Regions from separate parts of the Streptomyces sp. NPDC088746 genome, predicted to be linked through region 2. Evidence: riboswitches for the same ligand, from Rfam matches in the RefSeq annotation. Region 2 holds a riboswitch; each other region holds the start of a gene.

Region 1 (5,828 bases), 100 kb from region 2:
GCGATACCGGAAGCGCCGTTGACCAGGAGGTTCGGGTACGCGGCCGGGAGGACGACCGGCTCCTGCTCCTGGCCGTCGTAGTTCGACTGGAAGTCGACGGTGTCCTCGTCGATCGACTCCGTCATCAGCGACGTGGCGTCGGCCATCCGGCACTCGGTGTACCGCATGGCGGCCGGCGGGTCGTCGTTGCCCAGCGAGCCGAAGTTGCCGTGCCCGTCGACGAGGGGCAGGCGCATCGAGAACGGCTGTGCCATGCGCACCAGTGCGTCGTAGATCGACGCGTCACCGTGCGGGTGCAGTTTGCCCATCACTTCGCCGACGACGCGTGCGCACTTCACGTAGCCGCGGTCGGGGCGGAGCCCCATCTCGTTCATCTGGGACACGATGCGGCGGTGCACGGGCTTCATGCCGTCGCGGGCGTCGGGCAGAGCCCTGGAGTAGATCACCGAGTACGCGTACTCGAGGAAGGAGCCCTGCATTTCGTCGACGACGTCGATGTCGAGGATCTTCTCCTCGAAGTCGTCCGGCGGCGGGGTTTTCGTGCTGCGGCGGGCCATCGCGGCTGCGACTCCTTCACAGATTCTGTCGGGCAACCTCAGGTTCTGACGCGGACCATTGTGGCCCGCCGTACTGACAACACCGACCTCGACCCGTCCGAAGCGGTCCTCGGGGCCTCCGCGGAGCCCCCGTGCACGGCAGTATCTACGACAACATTCACCCGGCGGGAACTTCGCCAGGTGCCCGTGCGCTTGCCTAGAGTGGCAGGTCCGGCAGGAAATCCTGTACCGATCGAAGGGACGTACATGCCCATGGGTCACACGGCCACAGCCCAGGCCGGTTCCGGCGGCTTGACGGCGACCGAGCACCGTCTGGCCAACGGCCTGCGCGTGGTGCTCTCCGAGGACCATCTGACCCCCGTCGCCGCGGTCTGCCTCTGGTACGACGTCGGCTCCCGCCACGAGGTCAAGGGGCGCACGGGTCTGGCTCACCTCTTCGAGCACCTGATGTTCCAGGGCTCGGGCCAGGTCAAGGGGAACGGGCACTTCGAGCTGGTGCAAGGGGCCGGTGGCTCCCTGAACGGCACGACCAGCTTCGAACGCACCAACTACTTCGAGACGATGCCCACGCACCAGCTGGAGCTGGCCCTGTGGCTCGAGGCCGACCGGATGGGCTCACTGCTCGCCGCGCTCGACGAGGAGTCCATGGAGAACCAGCGGGACGTCGTGAAGAACGAGCGCCGCCAGCGCTACGACAACGTCCCGTACGGCACGGCCTTCGAGAAGCTCACCGCTCTCGCCTACCCGGCCGGCCACCCGTACCACCACACGCCGATCGGCTCGATGGCCGACCTGGACGCGGCGACGCTGGAGGACGCGCAGGCGTTCTTCCGTACGTACTACGCGCCGAACAACGCCGTGCTCTCCGTGGTCGGGGACATCGACCCGGAGCAGACGCTCGCCTGGATCGAGAAGTACTTCGGCTCCATCCCCTCGCACGACGGCAAGCAGCCCCCGCGCGACGGCACGCTGCCCGGCATCATCGGCGAGCAGCTGCGCGAAGTGGTCCAGGAGGAGGTCCCCGCGCGTGCGCTGATGGCCGCCTACCGGCTGCCGCACGACGGCACCCGCGAGTGCGACGCCGCTGACCTGGCCCTGACCGTGCTCGGCGGCGGTGAGTCGTCCCGTCTGCACAACCGTCTGGTGCGCCGCGACCGTACGGCGGTGGCCGCCGGGTTCGGGCTGCTCAGGCTCGCCGGAGCGCCGTCGCTCGGCTGGCTGGACGTCAAGACGTCCGGTGGCGTCGAGGTGCCGCAGATCGAGGCGGCCGTCGACGAGGAGCTGGCACGCTTCGCCGAGGAGGGCCCCACGCCGGAGGAGATGGAGCGCGCCCAGGCGCAGTTGGAGCGCGAGTGGCTCGACCGCCTCGGCACGGTCGCCGGCCGCGCGGACGAACTGTGCCGGTACGCCGTCCTGTTCGGCGACCCGCAGCTCGCCCTGACCGCGGTGGGCCGTGTGCTCGACGTGACGGCCGACGAGGTCAAGGCAGCCGCCCGGGCGCACCTGCGCCCCGACAACCGTGCGGTCCTGGTCTACGAGCCGGTCGAACCGGCCGACGAGACCGAGGGCACCGACGCGCCCGAGGGGGCCGACAAGTGACCGACGCCGCCGTGACTGGAGTAGCGATGGAGTACCACCCGCAGCCGACCGCCGGCGAGGCCAGGCCCTGGGCCTTCCCCGCGCCCGAGCGCGGCGCCCTGCCCAACGGGCTGACCGTGCTGCGCTGCCACCGGCCCGGCCAGCAGGTCGTCGCCGTGGAGATCTTCCTCGACGCCCCGCTGGACGCGGAGCCCGAGGGCCTGGACGGTGTGGCCACGATCATGGCGCGCGCGCTGTCCGAGGGCACGGACAAGCACTCCGCGGAGGAGTTCGCCGCCGAGCTGGAGCGGTGCGGCGCCACGCTGGACGCCCACGCGGACCACCCGGGTGTCCGCGTCTCCCTGGAGGTGCCGGTCTCCCGGCTGACCAAGGCCCTCGGCCTGGTCGCGGAGGCCCTGCGGGCCCCGGCCTTCGCGGAGAGCGAGATCGAGCGCCTGGTGGGCAACCGCCTCGACGAGATCCCGCACGAGCAGGCCAACCCGGCCCGGCGCGCGGCCAAGCAGCTCTCCAAGGAGCTCTTCCCCGCCACCGCACGGATGTCGCGCCCGCGCCAGGGCACCGAGGAGACGGTCCGGCGGATCGACGCCGCCGCCGTACGCGCCTTCTACGACGCCCATGTCCGCCCGTCCACGGCGACGGCGGTCGTCGTCGGCGACCTCACCGACGTGGACCTCGACGCGCTGCTCTCCGACACCGTCGGTGACTGGTCGGGCAATGCGGGCCAGGCCCGGCCCGTGCCCCCGATCACCGCGGACGACACCGGCCGTGTGGTCATCGTGGACCGTCCGGGAGCCGTGCAGACGCAGCTGCTGATCGGCCGGATCGGCGCGGACCGGCACGACAGCGTGTGGCCCGCCCAGGTCCTCGGCACCTACTGCCTGGGAGGCACTCTGACCTCGCGCCTGGACCGCGTGCTGCGTGAGGAGAAGGGCTACACCTACGGCGTCCGGGCCTTCGGACAGGTGCTGCGCTCGACGGCGCCCGGCTCCTCGTCCGGGGCGGCGGGTGCCGCGATGCTCGCCATCAGCGGCTCGGTGGACACCGAGTCCACCGGTCCCGCGCTGGACGACCTCTGGAAGGTCCTGCGCACCCTCGCGGCCGAGGGACTCACCGACGCCGAGCGGGAGACCGCCGTGCAGAACCTCGTGGGCGTCGCCCCGCTCAAGTACGAGACGGCGGCGTCCGTCGCGGGCACCCTGGCCGACCAGGTGGAGCAGCACCTCCCGGACGACTACCAGGCGAAGCTGTACGCACGCCTGGCCGACACCGGCACGGTCGAGGCGACCGCCGCCGTGGTCAACGCGTTCCCGGTCGACCGGCTGGTCACCGTCCTGGTCGGGGACGCCGCTCGGATCAAGGAGCCCGTGGAGGCGCTCGGTATCGGTGAGGTGTCGGTCGTCAGCGGCTGACGGAACCGGACATGACGGGCCCCGGCGGCTGTACTCCCGCCGGGGTTCTGTCATTTGTCCGTATTGCAGGGAAAGTCGTATTTCGTCCTGTGGGATGTGCGACAAAAGGCCCTTTCCGTTTGGCGGGGGAAAGTCTCCCGATCTAGCGTCGGCGCGGCTGTCCGCCGGACGATTGCCGCGCCCGCGGCGCCGGACAGCCATCGCCGAGTCCCCGTCAGGCGCGAGCCTGGGGAGCCGGGGACCCATGAAGTCCCTGGGGTGAATCGGATCCCTGTACCTCGTCGGAGGCTCAGGGGCCCGTAGGAGACCTTCCTGCTCCGAACCCGTCAGCTAACCCGGTAGGCGAGAAGGAAGGAAAGGACCAGCCCCTCCATGGCGTTCATCCGTGCCACCGGGAAGCACCGTGCCCCGAGCCGCCTGACGCGCAAGAGCGCCAAGGTCGCCGGCGTCGCCGCCCTGGCCACCACCGGCGTACTCGGTGCCACGGCCTCCCCGGCCCTCGCCGCGGACTCCGAGGTCACCGCGGGCAGCACCGGCCTGACCCAGACGGTCGCCCTCGACACCACTCTCGCGGCCCAGATCGAGGCTCAGGCGAAGGCCCAGAAGCACCAGGCCGACGTCGCCGCGAAGGCCGCGGCCGAAGCGAAGGCCAAGGCGAAGGCGAAGGCCGAGGCCGAGCGCAAGGCGGAAGCCCGCGCCAAGGAGGCCCGCGAGGAGAAGGCACGCGCCGCCCGCGCCGCCGAGCGCGCCCGGCTCAACGCCTTCCACCTCCCCGTCGCCGGTTCCCACGTCACCACCGGCTACAAGTCCGGTGGCGCGCTCTGGTCCTCCGGCTCCCACTCCGGCGTGGACTTCCAGGCCGCGTCCGGCACCTCGGTCGTCGCGGTCGGCGCCGGTACGGTCGTCGAGGCCGGCTGGGGCGGCGCCTACGGCAACAACATCGTGCTCAGGATGAAGGACGGCACGTACACCCAGTACGGCCACCTCTCCTCGATCGGCGTCTCCGTCGGCCAGAGCGTCGGCTCCGGCGAGCAGATCGGCCTCTCCGGCTCGACCGGCAACTCCACCGGGCCGCACCTGCACTTCGAGGCCCGTACCACCCCCGAGTACGGCTCGGACATGGACCCCGTCGCCTACCTCCGCGCCCACGGCGTCCAGGTCTGACCCCGCGCCGCCACCGCGATCTCTGACGAAGGCCCCGGCATCCGCCGGGGCCTTCGCCGTGCCCCGGGGCCGACGCGTGCCGAAGCCCCCGCGGAAGTGCTCCCTGGCCAAAAGATATCCATGGATTCCACCCCGCCATCGGAAATTCCGGCCGGTTGCAATAGAGTCACAGAACAGGCGTCGATCGGCCGCGTTTCGCGGGGATTAAGGCGGAGGTTCGGACATGCGCATTCCCGCGCATTCGGTATGCACGGCAATCCGTGACGACATCGTCTCCGGTGTCTTCGAACGCGGCAGCCGCCTCACCGAAGAGGTGCTCGCGCGTCGCTACGGCGTCTCCCGCGTCCCCGTACGCGAGGCGCTGCGCACCCTGGAGTCCGAAGGGTTCGTCGTGACCCGCCGGCACGCGGGTGCCTGTGTCGCCGAGCCCACCGAGCAGGAAGCGGCCGACCTTCTTGAGATACGCATGCTCCTGGAGCCCCTCGGGGCCGCACGTGCGGCGCAGCGCCGCACCGAGGCGCATCTCAAAGTGCTCCGCGGCCTGGTCAGGCTGGGCCAGGAGCGGGTGCGCCGGGGCGAGGGGGAGGACCTGCGCTCCCTGGGGGGCTGGTTCCACGAGACGCTGGCGCAGGCCTCGGGGAGCCCCGCGCTGATCGCTCTGCTCACCCAGCTCCGGCACAAGATCGCCTGGATGTACGCGGTCGAGCAGCCGGCCCGCCCCGCGGACTCCTGGGCCGAGCACGGCGCTCTGGTCGACGCCGTGGCCCGCCGCGACGCGGAGCGGGCCCGGGCGCTCGCCACCCAGCACGCCGAGCGGGCCACGGCGGCCCACCGGCTGCGGCGCGCGCCGGGGCACACGCCCGGCCAGACCCGGGTGAGGACTTCGCAACACCCCGTAAACATCGCGGGAGTCCGTCATTAACAATTGCGCCGTATACAAAGAGGGGTAATTGTCGAAGGGCTTTCTTTTTGCTGCCCTGACCCATTTTCCGGAGCTCTGCCCGCTTCGGTTCGGGGAACAGAAAAGCCGCGGCTCCCGGTCGGGGGTGCCGCGGCTTTTCCGCGAAAAAATTCCGGCTCGAAGTGGCCGGAATCAGAC
Region 2 (5,828 bases):
CGCCGACAGGATCTCCGCGGTCTTCGTGCCGGTCGTCATCGGGCTGGCGCTCGCCACGCTCGGCTTCTGGCTGGGCTCGGGCGCCGGACTCACCGCGGCCTTCACGGCCGCCGTCTCCGTACTGATCATCGCCTGCCCCTGCGCACTGGGCCTGGCCACGCCCACCGCCCTGCTCGTCGGCACCGGCCGCGGGGCGCAGCTCGGCATCCTGATCAAGGGACCGGAGGTCCTGGAGAACACCCGCAGGGCCGACACGATCCTGCTCGACAAGACGGGCACCGTCACCACGGGCCGCATGACGCTGCTGAAGGTCCACGCGGCCGCCTCCACGGACGAGGCCGAAGTGCTGCGCCTCGGGGGCGCACTGGAGCACTCCTCCGAACACCCGATCGCCCGGGCCGTCGCCGAGGGCGCCGCCGGGACCGTGGGCACGCTGCCCACACCCGAGGGCTTCACCAACGTCCCCGGCCTCGGCGTGCAGGGCGTCGTCGAGGGTCACGCGGTCCTCGTCGGCCGGGAGAAGCTGCTGGCCGACTGGTCGATCGAGCTCCCCGAAGAGCTCAGGAAGGCCAAGGACCTGGCCGAGCAGGACGGGCGGACCGTGATCGCGGTGGCCTGGGACGGCGAGGCGCGTGCGGTCCTGGAGGTCGCCGACGCCGTCAAGGAGACCAGCGCCGAAGCGGTCCGGCGGCTGCGCGGCCTCGGGCTCACCCCCGTCCTGCTGACCGGTGACAACAAGGCGGTCGCCGCAGCCGTCGCGGCCGAGGTCGGCATCGACGAGGTCATCGCCGAGGTGATGCCGCAGGACAAGGTCGAGGTCGTCAAGAGGCTCCAGGCGGAAGGACGCAGCGTCGCCATGGTCGGCGACGGGGTCAACGACGCGGCCGCGCTCGCCCAGGCGGACCTGGGCCTGTCCATGGGGACGGGCACGGACGCCGCCATCGAGGCCGGCGACCTGACTCTCGTACGCGGGGACCTGCGGGTGGCCGCCGACGCGATCCGGCTCTCCCGCAGGACGCTGGGCACGATCCGCTCGAACCTGTTCTGGGCCTTCGCCTACAACGTGGCGGCCCTCCCGCTCGCGGCCGCCGGCCTGCTCAACCCCATGATCGCGGGTGCGGCCATGGCGTTCTCGTCGGTCTTCGTCGTCGGCAACAGCCTCCGGCTGCGCGGCTTCCGCGCCGCAGGCTGAAAGGGCGTCCGCGCCCCGCGGACCCGCGTCCCTCGACAGGGGCGCGGGAATCGGTGAGCGGGTAGGTTCGGGGCGTGGCCACTCTGCTGATCGTGCATCACACTCCGTCGCCCAACTGCCAGGCGCTTTTCGAGGCAGTGCTCTCCGGCGCGACGACGGAGGACATCGAAGGCGTTCGGGTCGTGCGACGGGCGGCCCTCTCCGCCACGGCCTCCGATGTGCTCGCGGCCGACGGCTACCTCCTCGGCACCCCGGCGAACCTCGGGTACATGTCCGGCGCCCTGAAACACTTCTTCGACCAGGTCTATTACCCGTGCCTGGACGGGACGAAGGGCCGGCCCTTCGGCTACTACGTGCACGGCGGCAACGACGTCACCGGCGCCGTACGGGGCATCGAGACGATCACCACGGGCCTCGGATGGCGGCGTGCGGCCGACGCCGTGACCGTCACCGGTGAGCCGGGCAAGGCCGACACGGAAGCGTGCTGGGAACTGGGGGCGACCCTCGCCGCCGGACTGATGGACTGACGGACTCCCGGCTACGGTCGCCCTCACACCGCCCGGACCGACACCTACGGGGCATGGCGTCACTCCCGGGCGGCAGCTCCCGGACGGCAGATGCCGCGTCAGGTGCGGTCGATGTGCACGCTGGTCGACTTCACACGGGCCGTGGCCTGCATGCCGACCTCGAGTCCCAGTTCCTCCACGGCTTCCCGGGTCAGCAGCGAGACGAGGCGGTGCGGGCCGGCCTGGATCTCGACCTGTGCCGCTACGTCGCCCAGCTTCACCGCGGTGACGATGCCGGGGAAGGCGTTGCGCGCCGAGGTGTAGGGGACCTCCTCCTCGCCGGGGGAGGCCTGGCCGACCTCGATCGAGAACGCGGCCAGATCACGGCCGTCGATGAGGCGGCGCCCGCCCTCGTCGCGATGGGTCGCTACCCGGCCGGCGTCCGCCCAGCGGCGGGCGGTGTCCGGGCTCACGCCGAGAAGACGTGCCGCCTGCCCGATGGTGTAGGTCTGCATGTGCTGCACGATATTGCTCACTAGCTAGCATATGCAAGGTTTTAATATGAAGCATCTTGCATATGCGCAATGCCCCGCGGGTTCGTGGGGAACCGGTGAGCCTTCGCCGGGCGCCTGATCCGCCGAAAGCGCCCTTCACCCGCCCCGCTCAGCGCGGTCTCCACGTGAGCTTGCCGCCGCCCACCCAGCGGATGACGGCCGGGTCGTCGAGGTCGTGGACCGGAATGCCGGCTGCCGCGGCGGCGATCAGCACATCGGTCATCGCCGTCGCGCTCCCGATCACCTCTCCGTCGATCTCCACGATCCGGAAGGGGGGATCCCCGGGCTGGACGGGCAGGACGGTGATCCGGGGCGCCGAGGCGAGAGGGCTTTCAGTCATAGGCGGATCGGTTCCACGCGGGCGCCCTCGGTATGCGCCTGGGCCTCAGCTGTGAGTCGTATGCCCGGTTTGAGGTGGTTTTTTGGAATTAATCCTGTAATCCATAAAAGGCCATTTCGTGTGACCTGAGGCCTTCGCGCGGGCGCAAAACACCCGAATCGGACTCCGTGACCAGGGTCACTTCATGGATCCCGGACGCGGGGGTACGGCAGTCGGTTCCCTTCTGCGCCAAGAGAAATGGGAGACGCGATGTGGGGTGGATTACATGAATTCCCGAGAATTGATCTTGCGAATGAATTGTGATCATCGCGCCAGGCTTGTTCCTTTCCCTATTTCTCGCCTACGGTCACCATCACTCCGGGCGGAACGCCGAATCCTGCCGCCGTCCGGTTACCCGACCACTTCTCGTACGGCAGGAGCGGGGGACCCAAGTAAGCGCCGATCCGGTTTCCGGAGCGGCTCGGGGTGAAGTCGCATTCACATGCGGCCGGGCATCTCCAGCCCGAACCCGACAGCTCACTTCGCAGGCGACGGAGAGGAATTCAGCATGCCCGAAAACGGTAAGCACCGTCGTTTCAGGACCAGTTCGCTCACCCGCGGCATCATCGCCGTGAGCACGGGCGGAGCCGCCCTGGCCCTCCCTGTGATCGGTGCGACCGGCGCCTTCGCGGCCCCGGCCCAGCCGGCCGCCGTGGAAAAGGCTGCGACCTCGACTGCCGCGTCCGGCAAGGGAATTGCCGCGCAGCAGTCCAAGTCCACCACCTATTCCGTGATCTTGGGTGACACCCTTGCAAAGATCGCACGCGAGCATTCCGTGAACGGTGGCTGGAAGGCCCTGTACGAGGACAACGAGAAGGTTGTCGGCGGAAACCCCGACCTGATTCACCCCGGTCTGAAGCTGACCATCGGCGGCAAGGTCGAGAACAAGTCGGCCGACAAGGGTGACAAGGCCGAATCCAAGGCCTCCGCCTCGTCCGACCGTGCCGCGGAGAGCGCCGACCGCGCCGACCGCTCCGAGCGCACGAGCACCCCCACCGCCGCGGAAGGCGCACCCGCCGCCGCCGAGGCCGCTCCGGCGGCCGAGCCGGTGTCGTACACGAACGACCTCGACGGCTGGATCAAGGAGTCGCTCGCCGTCATGGCCGAGCACGGCATCCCCGGCAGCTACGAGGGCATCCACCGGAACATCATCCGTGAGTCCGCGGGCGACCCCCAGGCCATCAACAACTGGGACATCAACGCGATCAACGGCGTCCCGTCCAAGGGCCTGCTGCAGGTCATCGACCCGACCTTCCAGGCCTACCACGTGCCCGGTACGTCGATGGACAGCTACGACCCGGTCGCCAACATCACGGCCGCGTGCAACTACGCCGCGGACAGGTACGGCTCCATCGACAACGTCTTCGGGGCCTACTGAGCCTCGCCGAGGCGGGACCACTGACGCACGGGCGTGTGACAGAGGGACGGAAGTGACGGGTGGTGCGGGTTCGGCGGAACCCGCACCACCCGTCGTCCGTTTTCCGGCGCCCGATCGGGTCCGGAGGCCCCGCGTCGTCGGCGTCACGGCCGTCGAGGCGTGGCCGACAGGCCGGGCGGGGCACGGGTGACTGGTCTCGTACAGGTTCGTCGTCCATACTGCCCGCCGTGGAGCAGCGCATAGATTCGAACACGAAGCCCGAGTTCGCCGCGGGGACAGACCCGGCGTACATCCCCGGCCTGACGGCCCCTGCCCCCGCGCGGACGGAGGCGGAGGCGGAGGCGGAGAAGGCGGCGCCCCAGAAGCCCGAGGAGGCCGAGGAGACCCGGGAGACCGGGACCGCGGACGCGCTCCCCGAGGGGGCCGTGGACGGATCCGCGGCCGCCCCCGAGGACTCCGCCGTGGACGGCACGGCCGGGGGCGACGACGAGGCTCCGGCCGACGGGACGGACCCGGAGGCCGAGGCCGTGCCCGCCGGCGGGAGTGGCGCCGACGAGGACGGCCCCGTCTTCGAGGTCAGCGACCGGCGCGGATCCATCAGGGTGGACGCGGACGGCGTCCGCTTCCGCCTCGACGACCAGGAGGCGGAGTTCGACTGGGCCGAGATCGGCGCGGTGGAGGTCAGGACCGGCCGCTTCGGGCGCCGGTTCACCGTGACGGTCCACCTGTCGAGCCGCCGGTGGTTCAACGCCGAGGTCGAGGCCGGATCGCGGGGCGACCTCAAGGGGTGGACGGCGGAGCTCGACGAGGCGCTGGACGCCTACTTCGAAGAGGCCTGACCTCTTCGGGGCATGGCTGAGCACCGGGCCGGTCGTCCGGCCCGGTGCTCAGCCATGCCGTGGAACCGTCAGGCTCCCGGAGCCGTGCCGAGCACCACCGACCGGGTCAGGTGGCGCGGAAGGTCGGGGTCGAGGCCGCGGGCCGCCGCGCGGGCGATCGCCAGCCGCTGGACCCGGACCAGGTCGGCCAGCGGGTCCAGTCCGCTCTCCACCCAGCGGGCCCCGGTCGCCTGCACCTGCTCCCGCAGCCCCTCCGGAGCGGCGCCGAACATCCAGGTCGCCGTCCCGGCCGTGGCGATGCTGATGGGGCCGTGGCGGTACTCCATCGCCGGATACGACTCCGTCCAGGACAGGGACGCCTCCTTCATCTTGAGCGCCGCCTCGTTGGCGATCCCCACCGTCCACCCCTGCCCCAGGAAGCTGAACTGGGAGCATTCCAGGAGCCCTTCGGGCAGCGGCTCCGCCAGCGCGGTCTCCGCGTCCCGTACGACGTCCTCGGTGTGCAGCCCGAGATGGGCGCGGAACAGCGTCAGCGCGGTCGTCGCGAACCTCGTCTGGACCACGGACCGTTCGTCGGCGAAGTCGAGGACCACCACATCGTCGGCCGCGGCCATCACCGGGGTCCGCGGGTCCGCGGTGACGGCGACGGTCCGGGTGGCGCCCCGCAGGCGCGTCAGCAGGCCGAGGATCTCCGTGGTCGTCCCCGACCGCGTCAACGCGACGACCCGGTCGTACGTGCGCCCGAAGGGGAACTCGGAGGCGGCGTAGGCGTCCGACTCGCCCTGCCCGGAATCCTCGCGGAGCGAGGCGTACGCCTGTGCCATGTAATACGACGTTCCGCAGCCGACGACGGCGATGCGCTCACCGGTGGCGGGCAGGGCCGCCTTCCGGTCGGCAGCGACCTCCGCGGCACGGCGCCAGCACTCGGGCTGGCCGGCTGTCTCGGTCTCGACATGCGACATGTCCGCACTCCGCTTCCG
Region 3 (5,828 bases), on a different contig from region 2:
CCTGGATGCCCGAGGCCGGAATCCCGGCCCAGGCCCCCGCCCCCGACGCGACAGGCCAGTGGGACACCACGGGCTGGGACCACACCGGCCAGGCCGGCCAGTGGGCGGCGGGCGACACAGGCGCCTTCCCCACCGCGACGTTCGACACCACGGCCTACGCGACCGGCACGTACAGCGTGCCCGCCTTCGAGACCGCGGGTTACGAGAGCTACGCGACGCCCGACACCGGCACCTTCGACGCCACCGCCTGGAACACCGGCGCCACGCCCGAGGACGCCGCGTACGCACCCGAACAGACGTCGTATCCCACGTACGAACACCAGTCGGCGTCCTACGACCCGTACGAGACCGCCGAGTTCGCCTCCCACGACGGCGTCGGCGCCCACGACGCCGACGACGTCCACGACGCCCGGGAGACGCACGACTCCCCCGGCTCCCACGTCCACGCCGGTACCACCGAGGACGGGATCGCACAGACCGACCCGTACGCCGAGGACGGATTCGCGCACACCGACCCGTACGCCGAGGCGCTCGAAGCCCGCGGTGAGCACGAGCCCCTGTCGGACGTCGTCGACGTGACCGCCGGTTCCGCGTCCACGGCCGCGTCCGCCCGCCCCGGGGGCCGTTCCGCCGCCCCGCGCGGCGGCCGGGGCCGGCGCCGCACCCCCGCGAAGCGCTCCGCGCTCCTCACCGTCGCCGTGCCCTCCGCCTGCGTCATGAGCGTCGCCGGCATCGCCGCGGCCTCGGTGAGCGGAGGCGAGGAGACGAAGGACGAGACCGCGTCCATGGCGGCCGCCGACACGGTCAAGCCGGCCGTGGCCAACAACAAGCTGGACACCCAGCTCGCCAACCTCAGCGCCGACGCCGAGAACTTCGCCGACCGCGCCAGCCGCACCCAGGAGCGCATCGACCTGAAGGAGCGTCAGGCCGCCGAGAAGAAGAGGCGCGCGGCGGAGGCCGCGCGCATCGAGGCCGCGCGTCCCAAGTTCGTGCTGCCGGTGAAGCAGCACGGCCTCAGCGCCACCTACGGCCAGGCCGGTGTGAACTGGATGTCCGTCCACACGGGCATCGACTTCCCCGTCTCCTACGGCACGCCCGTCATGGCGGCGACCGACGGCACGGTCCGCACCCAGTGGAACAGCGCCTACGGGAACATGGCCATCGTCACCGCGGCCGACGGCACCGAGACGTGGTACTGCCACCTCAGCACCACGAAGATCCGCTCCGGCTCCGTCAAGGCGGGCGACGTCATCGCCTACTCGGGGAACTCCGGCAACTCCACCGGCCCGCACCTGCACTTCGAGGTACGGCCCGGTGGCGGCTCCGCGATCGACCCCATGCCCTGGCTCCGCAGCCACGGCATCAACCCGAACTGAGTCCGGCCGTCACATGAGGGCTGCCCCCGTGTGACGGCCGGCCCGGGTCAGAGCTTCTCGACCGGCGCGTAGCGCAGCAGCAGCTTCTTGGGCCGCTCGTCGCCGAAGTCGACCGTCGCCTTCGCCTGGTCGCCGAATCCTTCGACCGCTGTCACCGTGCCCAGGCCGAACTGGTCGTGCGTGACCCGGTCCCCGGCCACCAGCGTGACCACCGGCTTCTCGGAGGTGCGCCGGGTCGCGAACCCCGACGGCCCGGACTTCGAGCGCGACGAGGACAGCGACGACGTGATGCCGGACGTCGGCCCCGCCGGAGCCGCCATCGGGCCCTTGCGCTTCCACTCCAGGTGCTGGTCCGGGATCTCCTCCAGGAACCGCGACGGCGGGTTGTACGAGGGCTGCCCCCACGCACTCCGCATCGACGCCCGGGTCAGATACAGGCGCTCACGGGCGCGCGTGATGCCCACGTAGGCGAGCCGGCGCTCCTCCTCCAGCTCCTTGACCTGTCCCAGCGCGCGCATGTGCGGGAAGACGCCGTCCTCCATGCCCGTCAGGAACACCACGGGGAATTCGAGGCCCTTCGCGGTGTGCAGCGTCATCAGCGTGACGACACCGGAGCCGTCCTCGTCCTCGTCGGGGATCTGGTCGGCGTCGGCGACGAGTGCGACCTTCTCCAGGAACTCGGCGAGGGTGCCCGCACCCTCCTCCTCCGCCCGCTCCTGCTCGAATTCGAGGGCGACGGAGGCGAGCTCCTGGAGGTTTTCGATACGGGTCTCGTCCTGTGGGTCGGTGGACGCCTGGAGCTCGGCGAGATAGCCGGTCCGCTCCATGACGGCCTCCACCACGACCGCCGGGCCCGCGCCGGACTCCACGATCGTGCGGAGCTCCTCCATCAGCGTGTTGAACCGCTTCACGGCGTTCGCCGACCGGGCCGCCATGCCGTACGCCTCGTCCACCCGGCGCAGCGCCTGCGGGAAGGAGATCTTCTCGCGCATCGACAGGGCGTCGATCATCGCCTCGGCCCGGTCGCCGATGCCCCGCTTGGGCACGTTGAGGATGCGGCGCAGCGGGACGGTGTCCTCGGGGTTGGACAGCACCCGGAGGTAGGCCAGGACGTCCCTGACCTCCTTGCGCTCGTAGAAGCGCACTCCGCCGACGACCTTGTAGGGCAGTCCGACGCGGATGAAGATCTCTTCGAAGACACGGGACTGGGCGTTCGTGCGGTAGAAGACGGCGACGTCGCCCGCCTTCGCGTCCCCGGAGTCCGTCAGCCGGTCGATCTCGTCGGCGACGAACTGCGCCTCGTCGTGCTCGGTGTCCGCGACGTAGCCCGCGATCCTGGTGCCGGCGCCGGCGTTCGTCCAGAGGTTCTTGGGGCGGCGGCTCTCGTTGCGCTCGATGACGGCGTTGGCCGCGGAGAGGATCGTCTGCGTGGAGCGGTAGTTCTGCTCCAGCATGATCGTGGTCGCGTCCGGATAGTCCTCCTCGAACTGGAGGATGTTGCGGATGGTCGCGCCGCGGAAGGCGTAGATCGACTGGTCCGCGTCACCGACGACGCACAGCTCACCCGGGGCGTCGTCCTCGCCGGCCGGGCCCACCAGCTCGCGCACCAGGGTGTACTGCGCGTGGTTGGTGTCCTGGTACTCGTCGACGAGGACGTGCCGGAAGCGGCGGCGGTAGTGCTCGGCGACGTCGGGGAACGCCTGGAGCAGGTGCACCGCCGTCATGATGATGTCGTCGAAGTCCAGGGCGTTGGCCTCGCGGAGCCGCGCCTGGTAGAGCGCGTAGGCCTGGGCCAGCGTCTTCTCGAAGCCGTCGGCCGCCTGCCCCGCGAACGTCTCCTCGTCGATGAGCTCGTTCTTCAGGTTCGACACCTTCGCCGTGAACGACTTCGGCGGGTAGCGCTTCGGGTCGAGGTCCAGATCGCGGCAGACCAGCGCCATCAGCCGCTTGGAGTCGGCGGCGTCGTAGATCGAGAACGACGAGGTGAAGCCCAGGCGCTTCGACTCGCGGCGCAGGATCCTCACACAGGCGCTGTGGAACGTCATGACCCACATGGCGTTGGCGCGCGGGCCGACGAGGTCCTCGACGCGCTCCTTCATCTCGCCGGCGGCCTTGTTGGTGAAGGTGATCGCGAGGATCTGCCCCGGGTGCACACCGCGCTCGGCCAGAAGGTGGGCGATCCGGTGGGTGAGCACCCTGGTCTTGCCCGAGCCGGCCCCGGCGACGATGAGCAGCGGGGCCCCGGCGTGCACGACGGCGGCGCGCTGCTCGGTGTTCAGCCCTTCGAGCAGCGCGGCGGAGTCGATGACGGGGCGCGGGGCGCCGTCGCGGTAGTAGGCGTCGCGCGGCGGCGGAGGCGCGTCGAAGACGTCCTCGAAGAGGCCCTCCGGCACCCCTTCGGGCGCGTGCTCCTCAGGGGGCGGCGGGGGGCCGTCCTCCGCTTGCTGGAGGCCGGTCAGGAAACTGTCGTCAAAGAGGCTGCTCATCGCCTAACGAGTCTAGGGCGCCGCACCGACAACCCGGGCCGCATCGGCGACAAGGGCCCGGACCGTGTGCGCAACGAGATCGTCCGTCCACGGAACGTAAGATTCCGGGGCGGTTTCCCGGCCCGGGGGCCACCGCCCGGAAAAGGTCACGAAAATGTATCGGGCATATCGAACATCAACCTTCACAGGGACACCACGGGTTGGCTAGCGTGCTCCGACGGGTGCCCCGTACCCCCTTGAGGCGAACCGCGCCGCACGGGCGCCCCCGCCGAATCCGTACTCCCCCGAAGGGTGTCCGGAACCGGGGACCCACACGCATCACCGGGGTGAATCGGCCCGTCTCCACCGGACCGTAGGGCAGCCTTCCGTTCCGCCCGAACCCGACAGCTAACCCGGTAGGCGGTCCCACGGAAGGAGATGCCGGCCTTGCCGTCGCATCGCAAGCCGCGCACCCGGGTGCGCACCACCACCCCCGCCGTCGGTCTCACGACCGCGGCGCTCGCCTCCGTCACCCTGCTCTCCACCCAGAGCGCGACGGCCGCCCCCGCCGAGCCCAAGCCCAGCATCGAGGAAGTGCAGAAGAAGGTCGACGCCCTCTACCGGCAGGCCGGCACCGCGACGCAGCAGTACAACAAGGCGAAGAGCGCGTCGGCCGAGCAGCGCTCCAAGGTCGACGCGCTGCTGGAGGCCGCGGCGAAGCGGGCCGACAAGCTCAACGAGACGCGCCGGGAGCTGGGCAACTACGCCACCGCGCAGTACCGCAGCGGCTCGATCGCTCCGACCGCGACGTTCTTCCTCGCGGACGACCCGCAGTCGTACTTCGACCAGGACCAGCTGATGGCCCGGATGACCAGCCAGCAGCAGAAGGCGGTCGCCGACTTCCGTACGCAGCAGAAGGAGGCGGCGGCCAAGCGCGTCGAGGCGACGAAGAGCCTGGAGACGCTCACCGAGTCGCAGGCCACCCTGCGTACCAGCAAGCAGCAGGTGCAGACGAAGCTCACCGAGGCCCGCTCGCTGCTGTCGAAGCTGACGGCCGAGGAGAAGGCGCGGCTCGCGGAGCTGGAGCGCAAGAAGGAGGCCGAGGCCAAGCGCAAGGCCGAGGAGCTGGCCCGGCAGCAGGCCGAGAAGGAGAAGGCCGAGCAGGCCGCGAAGGAGGAGGCCGGCTCGGGCAGCGGCACCGGCACCGGCACCGGCACGGAGACCGGCGGCACGGGCTCCGACAGCGGCTACGCCTCGAAGGCCGAGAAGGTCCTGGCCTTCGCACGCGCCCAGATCGGCAAGCCGTACGTCTGGGGGGCGACGGGCCCGTCCTCGTACGACTGCTCCGGGCTCACCCAGGCGGCCTGGAAGGAGGCGGGGGTCGATCTGCCCCGCACCACCTGGGACCAGGTCGAGGTCGGCACCCGGGTGGCCACGGCGGATCTGCGGCCGGGGGACCTGGTCTTCTTCTACGACGACATCAGCCACGTCGGCATCTACAAGGGCGACGGCATGATGATCCACGCGCCGAAGCCGGGTGCGAACGTCCGCGAGGAGTCGATCTACTACATGCCGATCTACGGCAGCGTGCGCCCCGCGTGACGCGCGGGAGCACCACCGGCGGGCGGGCCCGGGGCAGAGTCCCGGGCCCGCCCGTGCGCGCTCAGGTCCAGAGCGTGGCGATGAAGATGTTGGCGACCGTCAGCCCGCCGACGGCGGCGAACGCGCCCTTGCCGACCTTCTCCTCGTCCCGCTTCACATAGACGAGCGCCAGGACCACGATCAGGACCAGCAGCTTGACGCCGATCTTGACGTTGTTCACGCTCTGGTCGTCGGCCTGGTTGAGCCCGACCAGGGCGACACCCGTGACGAGCATGGTGAGCGCGCCGTGCAGCATGGCCGGGACGAAGCGCGCCGTGCCTGTCCCCATGGCCTTCATCTGGGTCAGGAAGCCGCCCAGCAGGGAGGCGATACCGATGATGTGCAG

The links. A riboswitch is a leader RNA that binds a small molecule or an ion and turns the genes downstream of it on or off. The one in region 2 is predicted to bind cyclic di-AMP.
Positions count from the first base shown of each region.
Region 1: linked by a shared signal. The riboswitch ahead of ACIP63_RS25585 (M23 family metallopeptidase) and the one ahead of ACIP63_RS26050 (transglycosylase SLT domain-containing protein) in region 2 are both predicted to bind cyclic di-AMP.
Region 3: linked by a shared signal. The riboswitch ahead of ACIP63_RS10070 (NlpC/P60 family protein) and the one ahead of ACIP63_RS26050 (transglycosylase SLT domain-containing protein) in region 2 are both predicted to bind cyclic di-AMP.

Region 1 is NZ_JBIVLA010000006.1:101,549-107,376, forward strand. Features, by position in the region: gene ACIP63_RS25570 (DNA topoisomerase (ATP-hydrolyzing) subunit A) at 1-557, opposite strand, end outside; gene ACIP63_RS25575 (pitrilysin family protein) at 804-2,156, shown strand; gene ACIP63_RS25580 (M16 family metallopeptidase) at 2,183-3,565, shown strand; cyclic di-AMP (ydaO/yuaA leader) riboswitch at 3,757-3,925, shown strand; gene ACIP63_RS25585 (M23 family metallopeptidase) at 3,938-4,729, shown strand; gene ACIP63_RS25590 (GntR family transcriptional regulator) at 4,953-5,651, shown strand; gene ACIP63_RS25595 (HPr family phosphocarrier protein) at 5,823-5,828, opposite strand, start outside.
Region 2 is NZ_JBIVLA010000006.1:203,667-209,494, forward strand. Features, by position in the region: gene ACIP63_RS26030 (heavy metal translocating P-type ATPase) at 1-1,192, shown strand, start outside; gene ACIP63_RS26035 (flavodoxin family protein) at 1,267-1,719, shown strand; gene ACIP63_RS26040 (helix-turn-helix transcriptional regulator) at 1,818-2,213, opposite strand; gene ACIP63_RS26045 (hypothetical protein) at 2,362-2,592, opposite strand; cyclic di-AMP (ydaO/yuaA leader) riboswitch at 2,950-3,135, shown strand; gene ACIP63_RS26050 (transglycosylase SLT domain-containing protein) at 3,140-4,009, shown strand; gene ACIP63_RS26055 (hypothetical protein) at 4,237-4,848, shown strand; gene ACIP63_RS26060 (SIS domain-containing protein) at 4,917-5,810, opposite strand.
Region 3 is NZ_JBIVLA010000002.1:558,927-564,754, reverse strand. Features, by position in the region: gene ACIP63_RS10080 (M23 family metallopeptidase) at 1-1,376, shown strand, start outside; gene pcrA (DNA helicase PcrA) at 1,424-3,862, opposite strand; cyclic di-AMP (ydaO/yuaA leader) riboswitch at 4,119-4,281, shown strand; gene ACIP63_RS10070 (NlpC/P60 family protein) at 4,280-5,443, shown strand; gene ACIP63_RS10065 (hypothetical protein) at 5,505-5,828, opposite strand, start outside.